2 linked regions of the Granulimonas faecalis genome follow. The main gene of each other region encodes a partner of the protein of the gene in region 2 in a complex. Links are inferred from orthologs where the notes say so. Each region holds a gene or a part of one and is shown on either strand. Other genes may lie near its edges. The genes, in order: uvrA and mfd.

Region 1 (10,945 bases), 430 kb from region 2 along the record:
GCGACGCCCTGGTTGGGGTCGGTGAAGCACATCTGGAAGACGTTGGGCTTGCGCGTCTCGGAGATGTTGCCGCTCGCATCCTCCTGGCCGCCGATGACGTCGGTGGAGGAGGCCGAGGGCGTCAGCTCGAAGATGTTGTCAGCGTTGGCCTCCTTGGACACCGCGATGCACGGGGCCGTGGTGGTGGTGCCCATGAGCATCTGCATGCCCCAGTCCTTGAGGGTGTTGAAGGCGTTGACCGACTTCTCGGCGTTGTTCTCGTCGTCCTCGAAGCGGTAGTCGAACTTGAACGTGGAGTCCGAGGCGTCGATCTCGTCAACGGCGATCTGGGCCGCGTTCTTGCAGGCGTTGCCGTAAATGGCGGTGGGGCCGGTAACGGGGCCGATGCCGCCCAGCTTGAACTTGCCGCCGTCGGAGCCGGCGCCCGCCCCGCCTCCGGAGGCGGAGTTGCCGCATCCGGTGAGGGCCACCGCGCCGGCGGCACCGGCCACACCCATGGCCTGGACGAACCCACGACGCGAGACGTTGGAGAACTTCATGGCTATCCCCCTTGCGTAGTGCGAGAGCCGACGACGTCGAGAACCACGTCGCATCGGCGAACGCGCTGATACCTTGGACAGATGGTAGCGAACGGCCCATGAGCGGTCGGCTCGTTAGCAGAATGCAAAACCAGCTGAAACAAGGTTTTCACTTTGGGGGCCGCGACGGCCTAGGCAGCCCTGCGCGAGGCCACCCTGCCCACCATGGACCGGAGGAAGGACGCCTCGGGGAGGCGAAGCGCCATGGCACCGCCGAAGGTGACCGCGAGGGCCGGCAGGCCCGCCGCCACACAGACCAGGAGGCCCTTGGCGAGGCCCGGGCCTCCGAGGCCGGCGGGGCCGGTGAGCGCCCACACCAGGAGGGCCCCCGCGGCGCCGCCGGCGAGGCCCAGGGCCAGGGAGCGCACGGCGCAGGCGAGGAGGGCCTTGAAGCCGATGGGGCCGAGCTCTCGGCGCAGCTGGACGAAGGTGACCACGTCGACGGCGACGAAGAAGAAGAGCGACGAGAGGCCGGGCACCACGTAGCCCCAGACCGGGGTGAGGGCGAGGCAGAAGACCACCTGGACCACGCCGGCCACGACGTTGGCCACGGCGAACAGGCGCATGCGGCGCCAGGAGGAGCACACCTTCTGCAGGTACGTGCAGACCCCGTAGAATGGCAGCGAGACGGCCAGGGCCGAGAGGTAGCCGGCGATCATGGACGTCTCCTCGGCCGTGAACGACCCGGCGTTGAGGAGCTGGGAGAGCTGGGGCGAGAACACCACAAGCAGGACGGCCATGGGCACGAGGAAGAACAGGATGCGCGAGCACCCCGAGGAGATGCCGGATACGAAGCCGGGGATGTCCCGGGCGGCATAGGCGTGGGATAGCTCGGTGAACATGGCCGTGGTGACCGGCACCGCCAGGATGGCGTAGGGCAGCGTGTACCAGAGCCTGGCGTAGTAGGCCACGGCGGCGCCGGACGACGTGGCGGAGAGCACGCAGCTCGTCTGCACCGAGACGGTGGCGAAGCTCACCACCATGACAACGAGGGAGGGCACGCCGATGGAGAGGGTCTCCCTGAGGGCAGGGTCGTGCAGGTCGACGGAGAGGCGCAGCCGTATGCCGTGGCGCCTCAGGCTGGGCATCTGCATGAGCACCTGCACCGCCACGCCGAGGGGGTTGCCCACGGCCAGGGCCAGCACGGCGGCCGCGGGCTCGGTACCCACGAGCAGGGCGTACGCGGCGAAGCTCGCGGTGCAGATGATGTTGTTGAAGACCGGGGCCGCCGTGGACCAGAAGTAGTCGCGCTCGGCGTTGAGCACCCCGGAGAACACCGAGGAGAGGCCGTAGAGCACGACCTCCACCACGAAGAAGCGGAAGAAGTAGATGGCGAGTCCGTGGTCGAAGTCCTCGGTGGCGCCGAAGGACTGGGTGAGCACCACCTGGGACGCGAACACGAAACCCAGCAGGGCCACCGCCCCCATGACCACGAGCACGATGGTCACGAGGTTGGACGTGTAGGCGCTCGCCCGCTCGCGGCCCCCCTCCTCCTTGACCGAGAGGTAGACCGGAAGGAAGGCGGTGACGAGCATGCCGCCCATGACAAGCTCGTAGAGCTGGTTTGGCAGGTTGTTGGCCACGGTGTAGCAGCTGGCGAGCATGGCCCCGCCGATGGCGGCCCCCTGGCCCCAGGTGCGGAGAAACCCCGTGATGCGGCTGAGGATGACGAGCAGGCTCATCATGGCGGCGCTGCGGCCCACGGAGGCCTCGACGTCGGCCCGCGCCGCGGCGCGGGCCTCCCCCGCCTCGGCGGCCAGCGGGTCGTCGTCGAAGGAGGCCACCGGCAGCACCTCCCCCGGCTCCACCCCCACGAGGGGCGGCTCGCCGGCCAGGACGTCGGCATCCCGGGTGAGGTCCACGGAGCCGGTGTCGCCGGGAGCCAGCCCATGACGGCGGCAGGCCCTGCCGTGGAGGCCGCCCTCCTCGAGGGCCTCCATAAAGGCGGCCGTGGTGTCGGGGGCGGGCGCCGTGCGCCGCAGGTGGCCCGGCCCCTTGGGGCGGTGGGGCTGAGGCAGGAAGGGCGAGGCCGCCGGCGCCGATGGCGCCGCGGGGATGAAGGCGTCGGCCTCGAGGGGGTCGGGGACGCCGGAGGCGATGCGGCGCGAGCGATCGGCGCGCTCGGCGCGGGGGTCGGGCGTGGGGGCGGTCGCCTGGGTCTTGCGCGATGCCTCCAAGGCCGCGACGAACATCATGGTCGAGCCCGGGTCGGTCCCGGGGCCGGGGTCGGCGCGCCTCTCGGGCCGTGGGCCGGGGGCCGCCATGTGCCTCGGGCGACGTTGCGCCATCTCAGTTCCCCTCACGCGTGATGTCGGCCAGGTGCGCCCCCGTGAAGGCCACGAGGTCGGTGGGGTCGAGCACGAGCTGCAGCCCCAGGCGGCCGCCCGACACCGCGACGGAGTCGAAGAGCGTTGCCGCCTCATCGATGATAGTGGGGAACGGCCTCCTCATGCCCACAGGGGAGCACCCTCCACGAACATAGCCCGTGAGGCGCTCGATGGAAGCCACCGGCACGAGCTCGAGGCGCTTGACACCCGCGGCCGCCGCGGCCTTCTTGAGGTCCACCTCGCACGACACCGGCACGCAGCAGACCACGTGGCCGCCGGACGGCTCCTCGCAGACCAGCGTCTTGAAACAGGCGTCGGGGTCCTCCCCCAACGCCGCGGCCACGGAGTCGCCCAGGTGCCTGCCGGGGACGCCGACGCCGTGCTCGTACTCGCGGGCCTCGTAGGCGATGCCCGCGGAGTCCAGCTCGCGCATGGCGTTGGTCTTGGTCGGCCCCTTCTCGCGCCGTGCCATGGTGGCGCCCCCTCCCCGAGATCACACAAGGCACTCCGGAGGGTACCCCTAACGGGGCGTCTCCAACGAGGCGCCCTCCCCCGCCTCGAAGAGACGGGTCCGCTCGAGCACGGGGGCGAGGAAGCGCCCGGTGACGCTCGCCGGGTTCTGAGCGACCTCCTCAGGGGTGCCCTGGGCCACGACCGTGCCGCCGCCGTCCCCGCCATCGGGGCCGAGGTCGATGATGCGGTCGGCCACCTTGATGACGTCGAGGTTGTGCTCGATCACCAGCACCGTGTTGCCGGCGTCCACGAGGCGCTGCAGGACGTCGAGGAGCTGGCGGACGTCCTCGAACGAGAGGCCCGTGGTGGGCTCGTCGAGGATGTAGAACGTCTTGCCGGTCTGGCGGCGGTGGAGCTCCTTAGCGAGCTTGACGCGCTGGGCCTCGCCGCCGGACAGCGTGGTGGCGGGCTGCCCCAGGCGCACGTAGCCCAGGCCCACGTCGTAGAGGGTCTGGAGCTTGTTGCGGACCTGCGGGATGGCGCCGAAGAACGCCAGGGCCTCGGTCACCGACATGTCGAGGACGTCGCTGATGGTCTTGTCGTGGTAGGTGACCTCGAGGGTCTCGCGGTTGTAGCGCTTGCCGTGGCAGACCTCGCAGGGCACGTAGACGTCGGGCAGGAAGTTCATCTCGATCTTTATCTGCCCGTCGCCCTTGCACGCCTCGCAGCGGCCGCCGGGCACGTTGAAGGAGAAGCGCCCCGGCGAGTAGCCGCGCAGGCGGCTCTCCGGCGTGGAGGCGAAGAGGGCCCTGAGGTCGTCCCAGAGGCCGATGTAGGTGGCCGGGTTGGAGCGGGGTGTGCGGCCGATGGGGGCCTGGTCGATGTCTATGACCTTGTCGATGGCCTCCACGCCCTCGAGGGTGCCGTACTCGCCCACAGGGCGCTGGGACCGGTGCACGGCGTTGGTGAGGGCCGGGGCGAGGGTGTCGGTGACCAGGGATGACTTGCCCGAGCCCGAGACACCCGTGACCACGGTGAGCGTGCCGAACTCCACGGAGCAGGTGACGTCCTTGAGGTTGTTGTGGCGGGCGCCCGTGATGGTGAGGGCGCCCCGACCCGGGTCGCGGCGGGCCTCGGGCAGCGCGATGATGCGGCGGCCCGACAGGTAGGCGCCCGTGAGGGAGTCGGGGCAGGCCATGACCTCGGCCGGCGTGCCGGCGCACACGACCTCGCCGCCGAGCTCCCCGGCGCCGGGGCCCATGTCCACCACGTAGTCGGCCGCGCGGATGGTGTCCTCGTCGTGCTCCACCACGATGACGGTGTTGCCCTGGTCGCGCAGGCGCTCGAGGGTGTGGATGAGGCGGTCGTTGTCGCGCTGGTGGAGACCGATGGAAGGCTCGTCGAGGATGTAGAGCACGCCCATGAGACCGGCGCCGATCTGAGTCGCCAGCCGGATGCGCTGGGCCTCGCCGCCCGACAGCGTGGCGCTGGCCCGGGCCAGGGTGAGGTAGTCGAGGCCCACGTCCACCAGGAACCGCAGGCGCTCCACGATCTCGCGCACCACGCGGCCTCCGATGAACTCCTGGCGCTCGTCGAGCTGGAGGCTCCGGAAGAACTCCAAGGAGTCGCGGCAGCTCATTGAGCAGACGTCCCAGATGGACTTCCCGCCCACGGTCACGGCGAGGAACTCGGGCTTGAGCCGGGCGCCCCCGCAGGTGGAGCAGGGCTCCTCGCGGATGTACCTCTCGAGCCGCGCCTTCACCTTGTCGTTGGAGGAGTCGGTGTACTTCTCGAAGAGCACCGACCGCACGCCGGAGAAGGTGGTGAGCCAGTGGGTGTCGCGGCCGTCGCGGGTATGGTAGTCCACCCGCACCTTGGTGGACCCAAGGCCGTCGAGCAGCGCCCGGCGCACCTTGGCCGGGAGGTCCTTCCACGGGGTGGCGGGGTCCACGCCGAAATGGACCACCACGGCGCGGAAGATCTGGGGGTAGTAGTTGGAGCGCCCGAAGAAGCTCCCGAAGACCCCGTCGTCCACGGCGGCGTCGGGGTTCTCCACCAGGGCCTCGGCATCAACAACCCGGCGCATGCCCAGGCCGTCGCAGTCGGGGCAGGCGCCATAGGGGGCGTTGAACGAGAAATCCCGGGGCTGGAGGTCGTCGATGGAATGGCCGTGGACCGGGCACGAGAGGGCCAGGGAGTACTGGAGCAGCTCCCCCTGGGCGTCGGGGCCGGCCTCCCGGGGGGCGAGCACGTAGACGCCCACCTTGTCGGAGGCGATGCGGCAGGCCTGCTCCACGGCCTCGGCGATGCGGCTGCGCGAGGAGGGCCTCACCACCACACGGTCGACCACCACCTCGACGGTGTGCTTGTACTTCTTGTCGAGCTTGATGCCGTCCTCGAGCTCCATGACCTCGCCGTCCACGCGCACCCGGGAGAAGCCCTCCTTGAGCAGGTCGGCGAAGAGCTTGGCGAACTCGCCCTTGCGGCCGAGGACCACGGGGGCAAGGACGAAGGCCCGGCGGCCGTCGGCCGCCTCGATGACCTTGTCCACCACCTGGTCGGTGGTCTGCCGCTCGATGACGCGCCCGCACTCCGGGCAGTGGGCCGTACCCACCCGGGCGAACAGGAGCCTGAGGTAGTCGTAGATCTCCGTGACCGTGCCCACGGTGGACCGGGGGTTCTTGGAGGTGGTCTTCTGGTCGATGGAGACGGCCGGCGACAGGCCGTCGATGGAGTCGAGGTCGGGCTTGTCCATCTGTCCGAGGAACATGCGGGCGTAGCTGGACAGGCTCTCCACGTAGCGCCGCTGGCCCTCGGCGTAGATCGTGTCGAAGGCCAAGGAGCTCTTCCCCGAGCCGGAGAGGCCCGTGATGACCACGAGCTCGTTGCGCGGGATGGTGACGTCGATGTCTCTCAGGTTGTGCTCCCGAGCACCGCGGATGACGATCGCGTTGGATGCCACTGGGCGAACCTCCCCCTCACGTGCAGCTGTTCGATGACGGCGCCATGGCGCTCAACCGAACAATTGTACGTTTCAGACCTCGAGGAGGGTGCGGGGCGAGACCTCTTTAGCATCCCTCCACATCTGGGAGGCATCCTCGTCGGTGATGCCGGCGATGACCCGGTTGAGGCTGTCGAGGAAGGCGGTGTCGTCGTGGCGCACGGCGATGCGCAGGGACCCCTCGTCGGCCCGGGGGCACTGGGCAGGGGGGATGGGAGCCACCACAAGCTCGGGGAAGACCCCGGCGCACTGCTCGAAGCCCCGACGGTCGACCACGGTGGCGTCGATCTCGCCGGAGACCACCTTGAGGCAGGGGTAGGTGCGGGACCCGTAGGGAGGGACGTGGACCGCGCCGGGGACCTGGGATATGGCCCGGTCGAGGTCGGTGTCGGAGCGGGCGGCCATGCGGGCCCCCTCGAGGGCCTCAAGGGAGGTGGCTCCGGCGAAGCGGGAGTCGGCCCGGCACACCACGGCGAGGTCCACCGCCGCGTAGGGGTCGGAGAAGGTGATGCCGGTGTCGCGGGACCCGTTGAACACCGAGGAGACGGCGACGTCGATGTAGCCGCGCTTGAGGTAGTCGGCGAGATCGGCATGGTCGACGTCGACCATGCGGGGGCGGCAGCCGAGCCCCTCGGAGACGCGGCTGAGGAAGAAGGCGTCGAAGCCGCTGACGTTGTAGTCGCGGTTCTCCAGGGGAAGGGACCGGTCCACAGAGGGGTCCACCAGCATCTCGTAGGCGGGGTGGGCGCAGTCGATGCCCACGCGGTAGGAGGCCTGGGAGACCGCCGGGGGCTCGAGGAACCCCTCGATGCCGGAGCACCCGGCCAGGGAGGCCGTGCCAACGAGGGCGGCGGCGCCGACGATGCAGGAGCGCAGGAAGGCGCGGCGTCCCATGGGCCGCTCGAGAAGGGGCAGCCCGCCGAGGGGCCGACCGGTCTGTGTCATCGAGCCCCCTCTTCCAAACGCCGCCTCCGGGCCAGACGCTTAATTTATCCTTAAAAGCAGCCTAAACCTCCTTGAAATCGAAGTCAACGTCACCGGTTGCCTTTTTCCCTCTGGGAGCACGGATATTGGTACTTACAGGCACAGCGCGGCCGGCCCCCTGCGACCGGGCGGAGCGGGGAGGACGCGGCGCGGGCGGCCGCGTTTTGTCATACTTTCAACCGATGGCCCCGGAGCGGGGCCCTACGAGAAAGGAAGACCCATGCTTCTCGAGAACAAGGTCTGCGTCGTCACCGGGGGCACCCGCGGCATCGGCCTCGCCTGCGTGAGGGCGTTCCTCGCCGAGGGGGCCAAGGTGGCCCTCTGGGGCTCGCGCCGGGAGACCGTCGACGCCGCCCTCGCCACCCTCCGCGCCGAGGCCGGGGACGCCCCCGTCATGGGCATGGCCCCCGACCTCACCGACGCCGCAGCCGTGGCGTCGACCCTCGACGAGGTGGTGGCCGAGTGGGGCCGGCTCGACGTCATGGTCAACAACGCCGGCATCTCCCAGTCCACCCCCCTGCTCGACTACACCCCCGAGGAGTTCCAGAAGGCCATGGACCTCAACGTGACCGCCGTGTTCAACGGGTGCCAGGCGGCGGCCCGCATCATGGTGCCCCAGGGCGGCGGCTCCATCGTCAACACGAGCTCCATGGTCTCCCTCTACGGCCAGAGGTCCGGCGTGGGCTACCCCACCTCGAAGTTCGCCGTCAACGGCCTCACCAAGTCCCTCGCCCGGGAGCTCGCCCCCGCCGGGGTCCGCGTGAACGCCGTGGCGCCCGGGGTCACGGCCACCGACATGGTGGCCGCCCTGCCCGACGAGGTGGTGGCCCGCATCTCCCAGGGCATCGCCATGGGGCGCCCCGGCACGCCGGAGGAGGTGGCGGACGTCTTCTGCTTCCTGGCGAGCGACAGAGCCTCCTACGTCACCGGGACCGTGGTCTCCGTGGACGGCGGCGCCCTGTTCTAACCTTGCCCAAAGAGGGCGGCGGCGCCCCTCCCGGGCCCGGCACCCCCTCCCGGGGTGCCGGGCCTTCTTCCTCTCGGGCCCGACGGCCGGGGCCGGAAGGGGCGGGGCCCCGGACGGAAGTAGAATGGGCCGAGTGAACACACCGCGACAGTGAAGGAGGGCCCATGGCCTGCTCCAAGAAGGACGGTTCCACAGACAGGGACGGCGGCGCGCCCCAGAGGTTCGAGCAGCACCCCCTCTCGGAGGTGGCGTGCGTGGTGGGCGTGGTCTCCGGCAAGGGGGGCGTGGGCAAGTCCCTCGTCTCCTGCAGCCTCGCCGTGGAGCTCGCCCGCCGGGGCCTCAAGGTGGGAATCCTTGACGCCGACATCACCGGCCCCTCGGTCCCCCGCATGCTCGGCCTGGGCGGCCGGCACGCCACCACCATCGGCGACCTCTTCCTGCCGGCCGTGGGACCCCTCGGCATCAAGGTCATGAGCGCCAACATGCTCCTGGCCCACGAGAACGACCCCGTGCTCTGGCGCGGCCCGGTGCTGGCCGGGGCCATCCGCCAGTTCTGGAGCCAGACCTCCTGGGGCCCCATCGACGTGCTCGTGGTGGACATGCCCCCGGGGACCGGCGACGTGGCCCTCACGGTCTACCAGGCCCTCCCCGTGGACGGCACCGTCATCGTCACCACGCCCCAGGACCTCGTCTCCATGATCGTGGGCAAGGCCGTCAAGATGGCCGCCAAGATGGGCGTGGGCGTCCTCGGCCTCGTGGAGAACATGGGCTACGCCACCTGCCCCCACTGCGGCGAGCGCATCGACGTGTTCGGCCCCTCCCACCTGGAGCGGGACAGCGAGCTCGCCGGCGTGGCCGCCCTCGACCGCCTGCCCCAGGACCCGGCCCTGGCGGCAGCCTGCGACGCCGGCGACCTCGCCAGGTGCCTGCCCGCCGACTTCCTGCCGAAGACCGTGGCCCGCGTGCTCGCCCTGGGGAACGAGCCGGCCCCCGTGCCCGACGTCGCCGCCATGGACGCCCGCTACGAGGCGGCCTACGGCGCGGTGCCCCAGCCGACCGCCGAGGAGACCGTGGACATGACCCCCGAGGAGGTCTGAGGTGGCCCGCGCCGGCTCCCCCAAGGGGCGCCGCCTCCATGCCCGGGCCGTGGCCCGCAGGGAGGCCGCCTCCCAGGCCGTCCCCGACTCCTGCGGCGTCTGCGTGGTGGGGGCCGGCGCCTCCGGCCTCTGCGCCGCCCTCGCCGCCGCGCGCGAGGGGGCCGGCGCGGCGTCGGTCGTCTGCCTCGAGGCCGGCCCGCGGGCCGGCGCGCCCATCCTTGCCACGGGCAACGGGCGGTGCAACCTCTCCAACGCGGACCTCTCCCCCGAGCGCTACAACGACCCGGCCCTCGCAGGGGCCGCCATGGGCCCCACCCCCGAGAGCGACGTCCTCGACCTCTTCGGCGCCCTGGGCCTCGCTTGGGACGACGAGGAGGGCCGCATCTACCCGCGCAGCCGCGCGGCCGGCTCCGTCAGGTCGGTCCTGCTGCAGGCCGTGGCGGCCTCCGGCGCCGTCGTGGGGACCATGCGCCCCGTCACCGCCGTGGAGGCCGCGGACGGTGGGTTCCGCGTGGGTTACGAGGAACGCTTCCGCGAGGACGGCGGCACCGGCGGCTGGCGCCGGCGGACGCTCTTTTGCCGGCGCCTCGTCTGGGCCGCCGGCGGCGGCTCCCAGGACGCCCTGCGGCCCCTCGGCGTGGACGTGACGCCCACCTCCCCCGTCCTCTGCCCCGTGGCCGTGGCGCCCTCGTTCGCCGACGCCCTGGAAGGCCGCCGCGCCCGCGGCGCCGTGCGGCTCCTGCGCGGCGGGTCGCCCGTCTGGGAAGGGCGCGGAGAGGTGCTGTTCCGCAGCGGGGCGCTCTCGGGCATCGTGTCGCTCGACCTCTCGCGCCAGGCCGTGCCCGGGGACGCCGTGGAGGTGGACCTCGCCCCCGAGGCCTCCCTGGACGACGTCGCCTCGCTCGTGGGCCCCCGCTTCAGGCCCCATGGCGCCGACGGCCTGATCGACCCCGCCGTGGCCGAGGTGCTCGCCCGCGAGGCGTCCGGCTCCCACGACCCGGCCGAGGCCATGGCGTCCCTCGTGAAGGCGCTGCCCTTCTCGGTGACGGGCCTCGCCCACCCCGAGACCGCGCAGGTCACCCGAGGCGGCGTGGCCGCCTCGGCCGTGGACGGCTCCACCCTGGCCGTGCCCTCCGTGCCAGGCCTCTCGGTCTGCGGCGAGGCGCTGGACGTGGACGGCCCCTGCGGCGGGTACAACCTCGCCTTCGCGTGGCTCTCCGGCCTGAGGGCCGGCCGATGCGCCCTCTCAAGCCTGCTGCTCCCCTGAATCCACTCCCCTGAAAACATGGGAACAAGGGGAGAAACGACCACTCTGCCCGGGAAGGCCCCATGATCGAAGTCCCCAACATCTCCGTACCGCTGCGCGACCTCGAGCGTGCCGGTGACGAGATGGCCGCGGTCCGAAAGGCCGCCCAGAAACGGCTCCACGTCGCGCCCGACGCCATCGCCTCCCTCGAGATCCGCCGCCGCTCCATAGACGCGCGCCGCGGCAGGCCCATCACCGTGGTCTACACGGTGCGCTGCTTCATGCGCGGCGG
Region 2 (11,485 bases):
GCCATGCAGGCCCCGGCGAGGCCGTCGAAGTCGCTCACCGTGAGCTCCCTGAAGCCGCTGGCCCTCATGAGCTCGCCCACCAGGAGCGTGCCACCCAGGATCACAGGCGCCCGGTTGGGCTGGAGACCCGGGATGCGGGCCCTCTGGGACTCGGTCATGGCGGCAAGGCGGGCGCCCAGGTCGTCCACCTCCTCCACGGTGAGGGTGGAGCCCTGGACCACCGCGCTGTCGTAGGTCTCCAAGCCCAACCCCATGGCGGACAGGGACGTCACGGTGCCGCCGGTGGCGATGAGGATGTCGGGGTGGGCCAGGGCCCCCTCCATCCAAGGCATCTGGGCCTCGAAGGCCATGCGGGTCTCGCAGCAGCAGGCCACCAAGTCGTCGCGGGAGGGCGGGTCGTTGCGCGAGAGGAACCGCTCGGTCAGGCGACGCGCCCCCAGGTCGAAGGAGTGGGTCCAGTCCACCACGAGCCCGTCGTCGGTGCGGCCGCCGCAGGTGAGCTCGGTGGAGCCGCCACCGATGTCGGCCACGGCCATGCTGTGGCAGTCGAAGGCCTGGGCGACCCCGCGGAACGCCAGGGCCCCCTCCACCGTTCCCGTGAGCACCTCGGGCGCGAGGCCGCGGGCGCGCAGGGCGTCCAGGAGCTCGTCGGCGTTGCGGGCGTCCCGGGCCGCGGAGGTGAGGAAGCACCCCACGACGTCGCAGCGGTGGTCGCGCAGGAAGGCGATGAAGCCGTCCACGGCCTCGAGCACGCGGGCGATGGCGTCGGGAGAGATGAGCCCCACGGCGTCCACTCCCTCGCCGAGGTTGCAGATGCGGCTCTCGCGCACGATGGAGAGGACCACATGGTCCTGGATGTCGGCCATGCCCACGCGGGCGGTGACGGTCCCGATGTCTATGACGCCCACACGGCGGGTCTCACTCATGGTTCTGGTCCCCCTTCTGGTAGAAGAAGAGTCGGTCGAGGGCCTGGATGTACCAAGGGTCCTCCCGGGCAAGCACGGCGGCCCGGACGTCCTCGGGAATGGGCACGGCCTCGCCCCCCTGCCCACCGGGGAGGCCGGAGACCGTTGCGGCCTCCTCGCCCTCCTTCACGTAGCCGTGGAGCCGGGCCTCGTCCTCGATGCCCTGCTCGGTGGTGAGGTCGCGGGCGCGCTTCTCCACGGCCTCGTTCTCGGCGTTTATCTCGGCGAGCACGTCCTGGATGATCTGGTTGTTGCGCTTGGCCATGTAGAGGTCCCGCACCGGCCCGTAAAGCGCCACGACGGCGACCACGACCACCGCGAGCACGGCGAGGGCGCGGCGGGACGGACGCGGGAGGCGCCCCTTGCCCGGCTGCCCGTCGGCACCTTCCTGGGGGGAGGTGCGGCCGCGGCGGGCCCGGGACGGGGAGTCGCCGCCGCGCCGGGCCGACGTCACGGCCGCCGTCAGACGCTGCGCCGCGGAGCGCGCCCCCCCGGCGACGGCCGCACCGGCCTTGGCCGCGGCGGACGCGCCCTTGGACGCCTTGGGGGTCCCCGCCGTCTTGGCGGCCTTGCCAGCCTTGGCGGTCTTGGCCTTGGCGTCTGCGGCCCCCCGGGCGCGCTGCCCGGCCCCGACGCCCCCGCGGCGGCGGGTGCGGTCGCCGCGGCCATCGGCCGCCTGGGCGCGCGCGGCGTCGCGGGCGCGGTGGAGGTCGCCCGTGGACGCCGCGGAAGAGGCGGTGCGGGCGGGGTGCGGGCGGAGCGGCGTGGGGTCGCCGGCATCGGAGGTGGCACGGGCGCGGCGGTGCGACCGGGCCCTGGTGGAGGGCGACGCCAGCTCGCCGCCGGAGGGCCTGGGGCTCACAGAGCCGTCCGGGCCCACGGCGACGTCGTCGACCTCGTAGACGGGCTCGTCGACCGCCTCCGGGGAGGCGTCGCGGCGCGCCCGCGGCCTGAAGGCGATGGTTTTGTCGTCGCGCTGGGACATGGTTCCTCATCTGCTGCGTTTGGGGTGCTCTCTTGAGGGACGCGCCCTCAGGAGAGCCATCATACACGCGTTGCCCCCGCCCCCGGAGGCGGGGGTCGGGGGCGTGCGCGGGATACCCTTGAATCCTCAGAGCCCTGCAGGGCGGCTCAGCGCTCCCCCCGCTCGCCCTCCTTGACGCGGGCCCAGAGCCCCTCCAGCTCCCCATGGGAGAGCTCCTCCAGGGGCGTCCCGGCCTCGCGGGCGGCCCGCTCCATGGCGGCCCACCGGCGGCGGAACTTGGCCGTGGAGCGACGGAGCGCCCGCTCGGCGTCCACGCCCCCCTTGCGGGCCACATTCACCAGGGCAAAGAGCACGTCGCCGAACTCCAGCTCGGCGGCCTCCCCGCCGGGCTCCTCGGCCTCGAACTCGGCGCGCTCCTCGGCCACCTTGTCCCACACGGCGTCGGCGGAGGGCCAGTCGAACCCGGCGCGCGCGGCCCGCTTGGAGACCTTCTGGCACTCCATGAGGGCGGGCAGCGAGCGCGGCACGGAGTCCAGGAGGCCCTGCTCGGCGTCCTCGCGCTCGGCGTCCTTCACCTGCTCCCAGATGGCGAGCACCTCGCCCTCGTCGGCCGCCGCGGCGTCGCCGAACACGTGGGGGTGGCGGCGCACGAGCTTCTCGTCGAGGCCGGCCACCACGTCGTCGATGGAGAACGCGCCGGCGTCGTCCGCGATCTGGGCGTGGAGCAGCACCTGCATGAGCACGTCGCCGAGCTCCTCGGCCAGATGGCGCGGGTCTCCTCCGTCGATGGCGTCCACGGCCTCGTAGGCCTCCTCCACCATGTTGCGCTGGATGGAGCCGTGGGTCTGCTCGCGGTCCCAGGGACAGCCGTCGGGCTGGCGCAGGCGCCAGATGGTGCGCACGAGGGCGTCGAATCCCGGGTGCTCCCCCGGTGCGCCCGCGCGGTCGCGGCTCTGCCCGTCGGCCGCGGTGGCGACGGCCGAGAGGCCCGTGGCCGGGTCCGTCACGGGGCCGGAGGCGATGTCGGCTCGGATGCGCACGGCCAGGGACCGGGCCATGGAGGCCGAGCCCTCGGCGTTGGGGTGCAGCCGCAGGTCGCCGAAGAGGCGGGGGTCGTGGGCCACGAGGTCGAAGCCGTCGACGAAGGAGAATCCCAGCCCGGCGCACTCGTCGCGCAGGATCTGGCCCACCCAGCCCAGGGGCTTGCCCGAGGCGGAGGCGATGGCGGCGTCGGCGCGCCACAGGGGCGACACCACGTACACGCGGGCGCAGGAGCCGTAGAGGTCGGCCACGCGCCGCAGGTAGGCGTGGATGTTCTTCCGGATGCGCCTGGCCGAGCTGATGCGTGCCCAGTCGTTGGTGCCGTAGGCCACGACCACGGCGGCGGGGGCGGCCCTCCGCAGGCGACCGGAGCCCTTGAGGGTGCCCGGGTCGAACACGTGGCCCGCCACGCCCTGGTTCACCAGGCAGAAGTCGAGGTCGCGTCCCAGGCGCACGGGCCAGGTCTCGCCGGAGCAGCCGGCGACGAAGCCCTGGGTGATGGAGTCTCCCAGGGTGAGCAGCAGCGGGCGGTCGGGCATGGGCTCCAGGCTGCCGTCCGTGCGCAGCCCTCCCACCGCCACGGCCATGATGTAGGGCAGCCACACGCGGCACTCCAGGGGAACGTGGGCCCCGTTGTCGAGGACGAACGTGAGCGTGCCCGACTCCACGGTGGCCACATGCTGGACGCCGGCGACCTCGAGGGTCACGGAGTCCACGAGCCCCGCCTCCGGGGCCAGGGAGCGGCCCTCGGCGGCGCGCACCTCGCGCACCATGTCGGCGTCGTGGGCGAGGTCGAAGACCACCTCGAGGTCCACCTGCACCTCGCTGCCGTCGGTGACGAAGGCCAGGCACACGCCCGCCGTGGAGCCGGCGCGGTGGCTGCGGCCCACCTCGGCGAGGTGGCGGAGCTGCTTGGCCGAGAAGCGCCAGGGCCGCACGTAGCCGTCGTCCTGGACCTCCGCACGCACGCACCCGCGCAGGTAGCGGCAGACCTCGGGCACGTCGGCGCCGGTCAGGGTGCGCCCCCGAGCGTCGACCACCTTGGGCTCGAGGGAGGATGAACCCATCAGCGCACCTCCCTGTCGCCGGTGGACGCCGCCTGTCGGGCGGCCCTGCGGCCGGTCGTGCCCCGGCCGGGCTGTATGGGTGCTAGCATGGCGCTCCCTTCCCGCGCTCCTGCGGGGCGCCGCGACGGGCACCCCTCGGACGGTATCAATCTTGGCACAGGCGGCGCAGGGGTCGCCCCGCGCGGGGCCCGGTACATCATTCCGGCGCCCGCAGGGGCTCACTCCCCGTCGTCGCCGCCCATGGCCTCCAGCACGGCCAGGGCGCCGGCCACCACGTCGTCGCCGGCGCGGTGCGGGTAGGCCACCTTGGCGGTCTTGGGGTACACGAGAGCCCCCTTCGCCTTGAGCTCCCGTGTGACGTCGCGGTCGGGGCTGTGGCCCAGGAACACGAACCTGCCGCCCGTGAGGGCCACCGAGGTGACGCCCAGGCGCTCGGCGCGGATGCGGATGCGCTGGCGATCCAGGAGGTTCCGCGCGGCCTCGGGCAGGTCGCCGTGCTCACGGGCGAGGTCGCTCTCCAGGCGGTCCACCTGCTCGAGCTCCGTTGCCGCCGCCACGCGGCGGTAGGCCATGACGCGCTTGTCGATCTCGGGGACGTACTCGTCGCTGAAGTAGAAGTCGGCCGAGAGGTTCACGGTCACCTCGGGAGGCTCGACGTCGCCCACCTCGCCGCGGGCCTCCGAGACGGCGGCACCCAGCATCTGCGTGAACAGGTCGAAGCCCACCTGCTGGAGGTTGCCGTGCTGCTCGGCCCCCACGAGGGAGCCGGCGCCGCGGATCTCGAGGTCGCGCATGGCCACGCGCATGCCGCTGCCCAGGTCCTGGTACTCGTTGATGGCCGTGAGGCGCTCGGTGGCCTCCTCGGTGAGGGGCTTGTCGCCGTCGAAGAGGAAGTACGCGTAGGCCTGGGTGCGCCCGCGGCCCACGCGGCCCTTGAGCTGGTAGAGCTGGGCGAGGCCCAGGCGCTGGGAGTCCTCGATGACGAGGGTGTTGGTGTGGGGGTTGTCGATGCCGCTCTCGATGATGGTGGTGGCCACGAGCACGTCGATGTCGTGCTCCTGGAAGCGCTCCATGACGTCCTCCACCTCGCGGGCGCTCATCTGGCCGTGGGCCACACCCACGCGGGCCTCGGGAGCGGCCTCGTGCACGCGCCCCACGGCCTCGTCGATGGTGGTCACGCGGTTGCTCACGTAGTACACCTGGCCGCCGCGGGCGGTCTCGGTGCGGATGGCGTCGGAGACGACGTCGGGGTCGAACTCCCCCACGTGCACCTTCACCGGCAGGCGGCCGGGGGGCGGCGTCATGATGAGGCTCATGTCGCGCACGCCCGAGAGGCTCATCTGCATGGTGCGCGGGATGGGCGTGGCCGAGAGCGTGAGCACGTCCACCTGCTCGCGCAGGTTCTTGAGCTGCTCCTTGTGCTGGACGCCGAACCGCTGCTCCTCGTCCACGATCACGAGGCCGAGGTCCTTGGGGTTGACGTCGCGCGACAGCAGCCGGTGCGTGCCGACGAGCACGTCCACCTCGCCGGCCGCGAAGCCCTCGAGGGCGCGCCGCTGCTGCGCGGCGCTGCGGAAGCGGCTGAGCACCTCCACGGTCACGCCGAACGGCGAGAAGCGCCGCTCGAACGTCTCGTAGTGCTGCTGGGCGAGGATGGTCGTGGGGCAGAGCACCATGACCTGCTTGCCGTCCTGCACGCACTTGAAGGCCGCCCGCAGGGCCACCTCGGTCTTGCCGAACCCCACGTCGCCGCAGAGCAGGCGGTCCATGGGGCGCGAGGCCTCCATGTCTGCCTTGATGTCGGCGACGGCCCTGGCCTGGTCGGGCGTGAGGGCGTAGGAGAAGCTCGCCTCCATGTCGGCCTGCTCGGAGTTGTCCGGGGCGAAGGCGTGACCTTTGACGGCCGCCCTCCTCGTGTAGAGGTCCACCAGGTCGAAGGCCAGCTTCTTGGCGTTCTTGCGGGCCTTCGCCGTGGCGCGCGACCAGTCGGCCGTGTTGAGGCGCGTGAGGCGCGGGCTGTTGCCGTCGGGCCCCACGTAGCGGGTGATGCGGTCAACCTGCTCCAGCGGCACGTAGAGCTTGTCGCCCTCGGAGTACTCGAGCAGGAAGTAGTCGCGCTCCTTGCCGGCCACCTCGCGGCGCACGATGTCGGCGAACCTCGCGATGCCGTGGGTGGCGTGGACCACGTAGTCGCCGGGCTTGAACGGGAAGGTCACCTGGGTGGGGTCCACCTGCCGGCCGCGGCCGCGCTTGGCCATGCGGGAGGTGAGGTCGCCCACCGAGAAGACCGCCAGGCGCACGGAGGGCACCACCACGCCGGCGGGCACCGGGGCGTCGAAGAACGTGACGCTCTCCCGGGGGAGCGCCTGGGCGTCGGCCTGGGCCCGCGGGTCGGTCACGGGGAGGCGGCCGGCGGCGTCGGCGGCCAGGGCCTCCGAGAAGGGCACGTGCTCGTCGCCGAAGGTGAGCTCCAGGGCCTCACGGGCGCCGCGGTCCGGCACGGCGAAGGCGATGGAGAAGCCGTCGTTCACGAGCTGGCGCACGCGGCCGAGGAGGCGCGTGTCGGAGCCGGCGATCTGGGGCTGGCGCACCTTGAGCTCCACGGGCCGCTGGGCCCCTGCCGTGGCGATGGACGAGAACGACAGCCGCTGGCGGTTGCCGAAGTCCAGCTCCCGGGCCGCCGTGTAGAGGCCGTCGAGGGTCGCGCCGGCGCCCTGGGCCGAGGAGGCGAGGTCGTCGGTGGCGCGCAGGCAGTCGTCGAAGAGAGCCCGGGGCTCGTTGAGGCACACGAGGGTCGACGGCCCCACGTGGTCGAGGGGCGTGCCGGTGGCGCCGTAGAGCTCCCGCAGGTAGAGGCCCGTGCGGGCCGTGGGGATGCGGGCCTGGATCGCCTCGAGGTCGGCCGCCACGGCGGAGGACTCCTTGGCGCGGTTGTAGAGGGCCTTCTCGGCGCGGGCCACGGTCTCGTCGGTGAGGGCGAACTCGCGGGCCGGGAGCAGCTCCACCTCCCGGAGCTCTCCGATGGTCTGGCCCGTGGAGGGGACCACGCGGCGGATGCGGTCGATCTCGTCTCCGAAGAACTCCAGGCGCACGGGGCCGGTCCCCTGGGCGGGGCAGACGTCCACGGTGTCGCCGCGGGCCGAGAAGCACCCGGGCTCCTCGGCGTCGCCGGTGTCGACGTAGCCCGAGGCCAGGAGCGCGGCGACGACGTCGGCGGGCTCCGCCTGCCGGCCGGCGCGCCACACGGTGGAGGCGTAGTAGGGGCTGCCCGCCGGCGGCACGCGGCGCATGAGCGAGCGGGCGCTGGCCACCACGACGCAGGGCTCCTCGGCCGCCAGCGCCGCCATGGCGCGGGTACGGGAGCCGAGCTGCGCCATGTCGGGGGCGATGCGCTCGTTCCAGGGGCGGTCGCGACGCTCGGGGTAGCGCATCACGTGCTCGAGGCCGAGCCAGGCCGAGAGGGCGTGGGCGGCGCGGTCGGCCGCCTCCTCGCCGGAGACCACGTAGAGGCAGGGGCGCGGGTCCGCCGCCCAGAGGGAGGCGAGCACGAGGTTGCGGCCCGACTGCGACACCGAGAGGGTGGCGTCCTCCCCCTCGCGGAGCTGCGACGCGATGGTGCGGAGCCCCTTGTCGGAAAGGAGCTGGCGGGCGATGCGGTTGATGAACATGGGCGGGGTCTCGCTTTCGCACAGCGCAAAGCGCCCTCGGACAGGCCGAGGGGCGCGGGGAGCGACGGGTTTTCGCCTAGAATGGTACCCCGAGCGACGGGGCCCGACGCCGGGCGTCCGATTCCATCCAGGCCGCGGCGCCCCTCTCCCGCAGGGCCGGAGCACCCTTCCTGCGCCTTGGGCGCCTCCGGGCAGAACCTCCGGGCGGAGCCTCCGGACGAGTGCGCGATATCAAATCGCATTCCATGCTGTTTTATGCGCATGTACCTCCAAGACAGGGCGTTTTATCCGTTTTCAAGCGTTTCTTATCCATGTTGCGTCGTTTATATCGCGCAGAGCGTTTTCGGCTACCGAGAGGAGCACCCCATGGCCCACAGGATCGTCATCGGAGGCCCCACCGCCCTCCGCATCGCGTGCGACCGCGCCTGCGCGCTGTGCATACGGCCCACCGAGGTGCGGGCCCACGACTCCCTCGACGACATCGGCTGCCACCGGCACCCGCCCCGCCACCGGGAGCTCGAGGCCATCCGCGCCGCCTGCGAGCCCTACGGAACCGTGCACCTCTACGTGCCCCGGGCCGACGCGCGCACGCGGCACCGCGGTTTCTCCTCCCACGTGTGGGGTGGCCCCGTGAGCGGGGGCTCCCTCCTCCTCTGGGAGGTGCCGGAGACCGAGCTCACGGTCTCCGTGGCGACCCCGGCCCTCGCCCTGCTCCAGACGGCCACGCTTGCGGACGACCCTCCCCTGCTCGGGGCAGCCTGCGAGCTCCTGGGCCGCTTCGCGGGAGCGGGCGGGGACAGACCGACCTCCCCGCCGTGCAGGCGCGCCGTCATGGAGGACTACCTCTCCTCGCTTCCGGAGGCCACGCCGGGGCTCAGGCGCGTCCGCAGGCTGGTGGGGCTGGCCTTTGAGAACGGGTGGTCGCCCCTCGAGGTAGCGACGGCCGGCATGCTCTCCCTGCCCCGAGATCTCGGCGGGCTGGGGCTGCCGCGGCCGCAGCTCAACCATGCGATCCACCTCCCGCCTGCCCAGGAGCGCCAGCTGGGCTACTCGCCCCTGCACGCCGATCTGGCGTGGCCCGCCGAGCATGTGGTCGTCGAGTACCAGGGAAGGCACCACTTCGGCAACCGGAACGTGGCCGAGGACGACATGAACCGGGCCAGCGTCCTGCGCCAGACGGGCTGGTGGGTGGAGCAGTGGGCCCACCGCGACCTGCGCGACCTACTCCGGCTCGACAAGGGGGCAGGCCGAGTCGCCGAGCGGCTGAGATGCCCGCTCCCCGCCCCGGACGGCGCGCTCCGCTCCCTCCAAGGACGCCTCTATGCCGGGCTCACCCGCTGGCGGGACCTCCTACTGTAGCCCCGCACAGAAGGGCGGCCGGCGCCGCTCGTGGGCGCCGGCCGCCAGAGGGGCCGTCCTTGTAAGAACCTGTTCCTAGAAGACCGTGACCACGGCGCCGTCGTAGGTGTCGTCGATGTACTTCTTGGCCGTCTCGGAGGTGAGGGCCTTCACGAGGGCCTTGGTCTTCTCGCTGTCCTGGTTACCGTCCTTCACCGCCACGATGTTGGCGTAGGCCTTGGCGGCCTCGCCCTGGTCGGACTCGGTGGCCAGCGCGTCGGAGACCTTGAGGCCGGCACCCAGCGCGTAGTTGCCGTTGATGGCGGCAATGTCAACGCTAGGCAAGTGGTGAGGCAACTGAGCGGCCTCAACTTCCTCGATCTTGAGGTTCTTGGGGTTCTCCACGATGTCCACCACGGTGGCGTTGAGGCCGGCGCCGTCCTTGAGCTTGATCAGGCCCTCCTGCTGCAGGAGGAGCAGGGCGCGGGCCTCGTTGGTGGTGTCGTTGGGCACGGCCACGGTCGCGCCGTCGGGTAGGGCGTCGAGCGAGGCGGTCTTGCCGGCATAGAGGCCGAAGGGCTCGAAGTGGATGCCCGCGGCGTTCACGAGGTGCGTGCCGTTCTCCTCGTTGAAGTCGTTGAGGTAGGTCACGTGCTGGAAGTAGTTGGCGTCCAGCTCGCCGTTCTCAAGGGCCTTGTTGGGCAGGATGTAGTCGTTGAATTCCACGACCTCGAGGGTGTAGCCGTCCTTGGCGAGCTCGTCCTTCACGGCGTTGAGGATCTGGGCGTGGGGGGTGGGGCTGGCGCCCACCTTGATGGTCTTGTCGCCGTCGGAGGAGGAGCCGGACTGGCCGCAGGCGGCGAGGCCGGCCACGCAGACGACGGCGAGGGCGACGGCGCAGAGACGCGCGGCGATCGGGTGCTTCTTCATGGGTGTCTCCTTGGGTAGCGGGCGGTGCGCCCGGTGTCTGTGTCAGCGGTGGCGCTTGTCCACCTTGGAAACCAGCTTGAGGCCGCCCTCCTGGAAGACCTGCGCGATGACGGCGAGCAGGGCCACCGTGGCGAGCATGACGTCTCCCTGGTAGCGGTAGTAGCCGTAGTTGATGGCGATGGCACCGAGCCCGCCGCCGCCCACGAAGCCCGCCATGGCCGAGTAGCCCAGGATCGTGGCCAGCGAGATGGCGGCGCCCACGAGCAGCGAGGGGCCGGCCTCGGGGATGAGGACCTTGACCACGACCTGCCAGGGCGAGGAGCCCATGGCGCGGGCCGCCTCGATGACCCCGCCGTCGACCTCCTTGAGCGACGACTCCACCATGCGCGCCACGTAGGGCGCGGCGGCCACCACGAGCGGCACGACGGTGGCCGTGGAGCCGATGGTGGTGCCCACCACAAGGCGCGTGAAGGGCAGGATGGCCACGAGCAGGATCAGGAAGGGGATGGAGCGCAGCACGTTGACGACGATGCCCACCACCAGGTTGACGGCGCGGTTGCGCGCGATGCCGCCCTCACCGGTGATGTAGAGCACCACGCCGAGCGGGACGCCGATGACATAGGCGATGGCCGTCGAGACGACGGTCATGTACAGGGTCTCCCACGTGCCGGTGACGAGGAGGTCGATCATCTCCTGGCTCACTGGCGCTCACCCCCTTTCGCGGACGGGGTTCCGGTGCCGTCGCCGCCGGGCATTCGCGGGTCTCCCGCCTCCTCGTAGTGGATGCCGCGGCCGTCCAGGTAGGCGCGGACGCGGTCGGCGGCGTCGGGGTCCTCGGGCAGCTGGATGAGCATCTGGCCGAAGGCGCGACCGCCGATGTCCTGCGTGTTGGCGCCCATGATGGACACGCGCACGCCGCAGGTGAGGGAGAGGTCGCTGATCACGGGGTCGCCGGACTCCTCGCCGGTGAAGGCGATGCGCACCATGCCGGGGGGCAGCTCGCCGCCGAGGGCGTCCTCGAGGTGGCCCTCGGCCGGGGACACGAGGCGGCGGGCCGTCTCGCTCTTGGGGTGCAGGAAGACGTCCTGGACGGCGCCCACCTCGCAGACGCGGCCCTGGGCCATGACGGCCACGCGGTCGCAGATGAGCTCGACCACCTTCATCTCGTGGGTGATCACCACCACGGTGACGCCCAGGCGGGCGTTGAGCTCCTTGAGGAGGTCGAGGACCGAGCGGGTGGCCTCGGGGTCGAGGGCGCTCGTGGCCTCGTCACAAAGGATGATGTCGGGGTCGCTGGCCAGGGCGCGGGCGATGGCCACGCGCTGCTGTTGGCCGCCGGAGAGCTGCGCCGGGTACGAGCGGGCCTTCTCGGAGAGGCCCACGAGCTCGAGGAGCTCGGCCACCCGGGCGTCGGCCTCGGAGCGGGACACCCCGGCGATGTCGAGGGGGTAGCGCACGTTGGCGGCCACGGTGCGCTGCTGCAGCAGGTTG

The links.
Region 1: the proteins of mfd (region 2) and uvrA are in contact, whole or in part, in a crystal structure (PDB 4DFC), measured with the Escherichia coli proteins. The link is inferred for Granulimonas faecalis from one-to-one orthologs.

The regions. Positions count from the first base shown.
Region 1 is NZ_BQKC01000001.1:869,976-880,920, reverse strand. What follows is about bases 3,226-6,668. They hold uvrA (excinuclease ABC subunit UvrA), read right to left. Parts: upstream 6,321-6,668; coding sequence 3,426-6,320; downstream 3,226-3,425. Other genes in these bases: OR600_RS03985 (transporter substrate-binding domain-containing protein), read right to left, coding at 6,393-6,668; ybaK (Cys-tRNA(Pro) deacylase), read right to left, coding at 3,226-3,377. Also shown: OR600_RS04005 (ABC transporter substrate-binding protein), read right to left, coding at 1-539; murein biosynthesis integral membrane protein MurJ, read right to left, coding at 710-2,866; more of ybaK, read right to left, coding at 2,868-3,225; more of OR600_RS03985, read right to left, coding at 6,669-7,304; OR600_RS03980 (SDR family NAD(P)-dependent oxidoreductase), read left to right, coding at 7,564-8,310; OR600_RS03975 (Mrp/NBP35 family ATP-binding protein), read left to right, coding at 8,475-9,407; OR600_RS03970 (aminoacetone oxidase family FAD-binding enzyme), read left to right, coding at 9,409-10,674; OR600_RS03965 (NAD(P)/FAD-dependent oxidoreductase), read left to right, coding at 10,737-10,945. UniProt on the Escherichia coli protein: The UvrABC repair system catalyzes the recognition and processing of DNA lesions. UvrA is an ATPase and a DNA-binding protein. A damage recognition complex composed of 2 UvrA and 2 UvrB subunits scans DNA for abnormalities.
Region 2 is NZ_BQKC01000001.1:442,042-453,526, reverse strand. What follows is about bases 4,077-8,059. They hold mfd (transcription-repair coupling factor), read right to left. Parts: upstream 7,727-8,059; coding sequence 4,277-7,726; downstream 4,077-4,276. Outside these bases: OR600_RS02050 (Ppx/GppA phosphatase family protein), read right to left, coding at 1-926; OR600_RS02045 (septum formation initiator family protein), read right to left, coding at 919-1,950; mazG (nucleoside triphosphate pyrophosphohydrolase), read right to left, coding at 2,097-4,058; OR600_RS02025 (putative endonuclease domain-containing protein), read left to right, coding at 8,093-9,085; OR600_RS02020 (MetQ/NlpA family ABC transporter substrate-binding protein), read right to left, coding at 9,161-9,994; OR600_RS02015 (methionine ABC transporter permease), read right to left, coding at 10,037-10,696; OR600_RS02010 (methionine ABC transporter ATP-binding protein), read right to left, coding at 10,693-11,485. UniProt on the Escherichia coli protein: Couples transcription and DNA repair by recognizing RNA polymerase (RNAP) stalled at DNA lesions. Mediates ATP-dependent release of RNAP and its truncated transcript from the DNA, and recruitment of nucleotide excision repair machinery to the damaged site.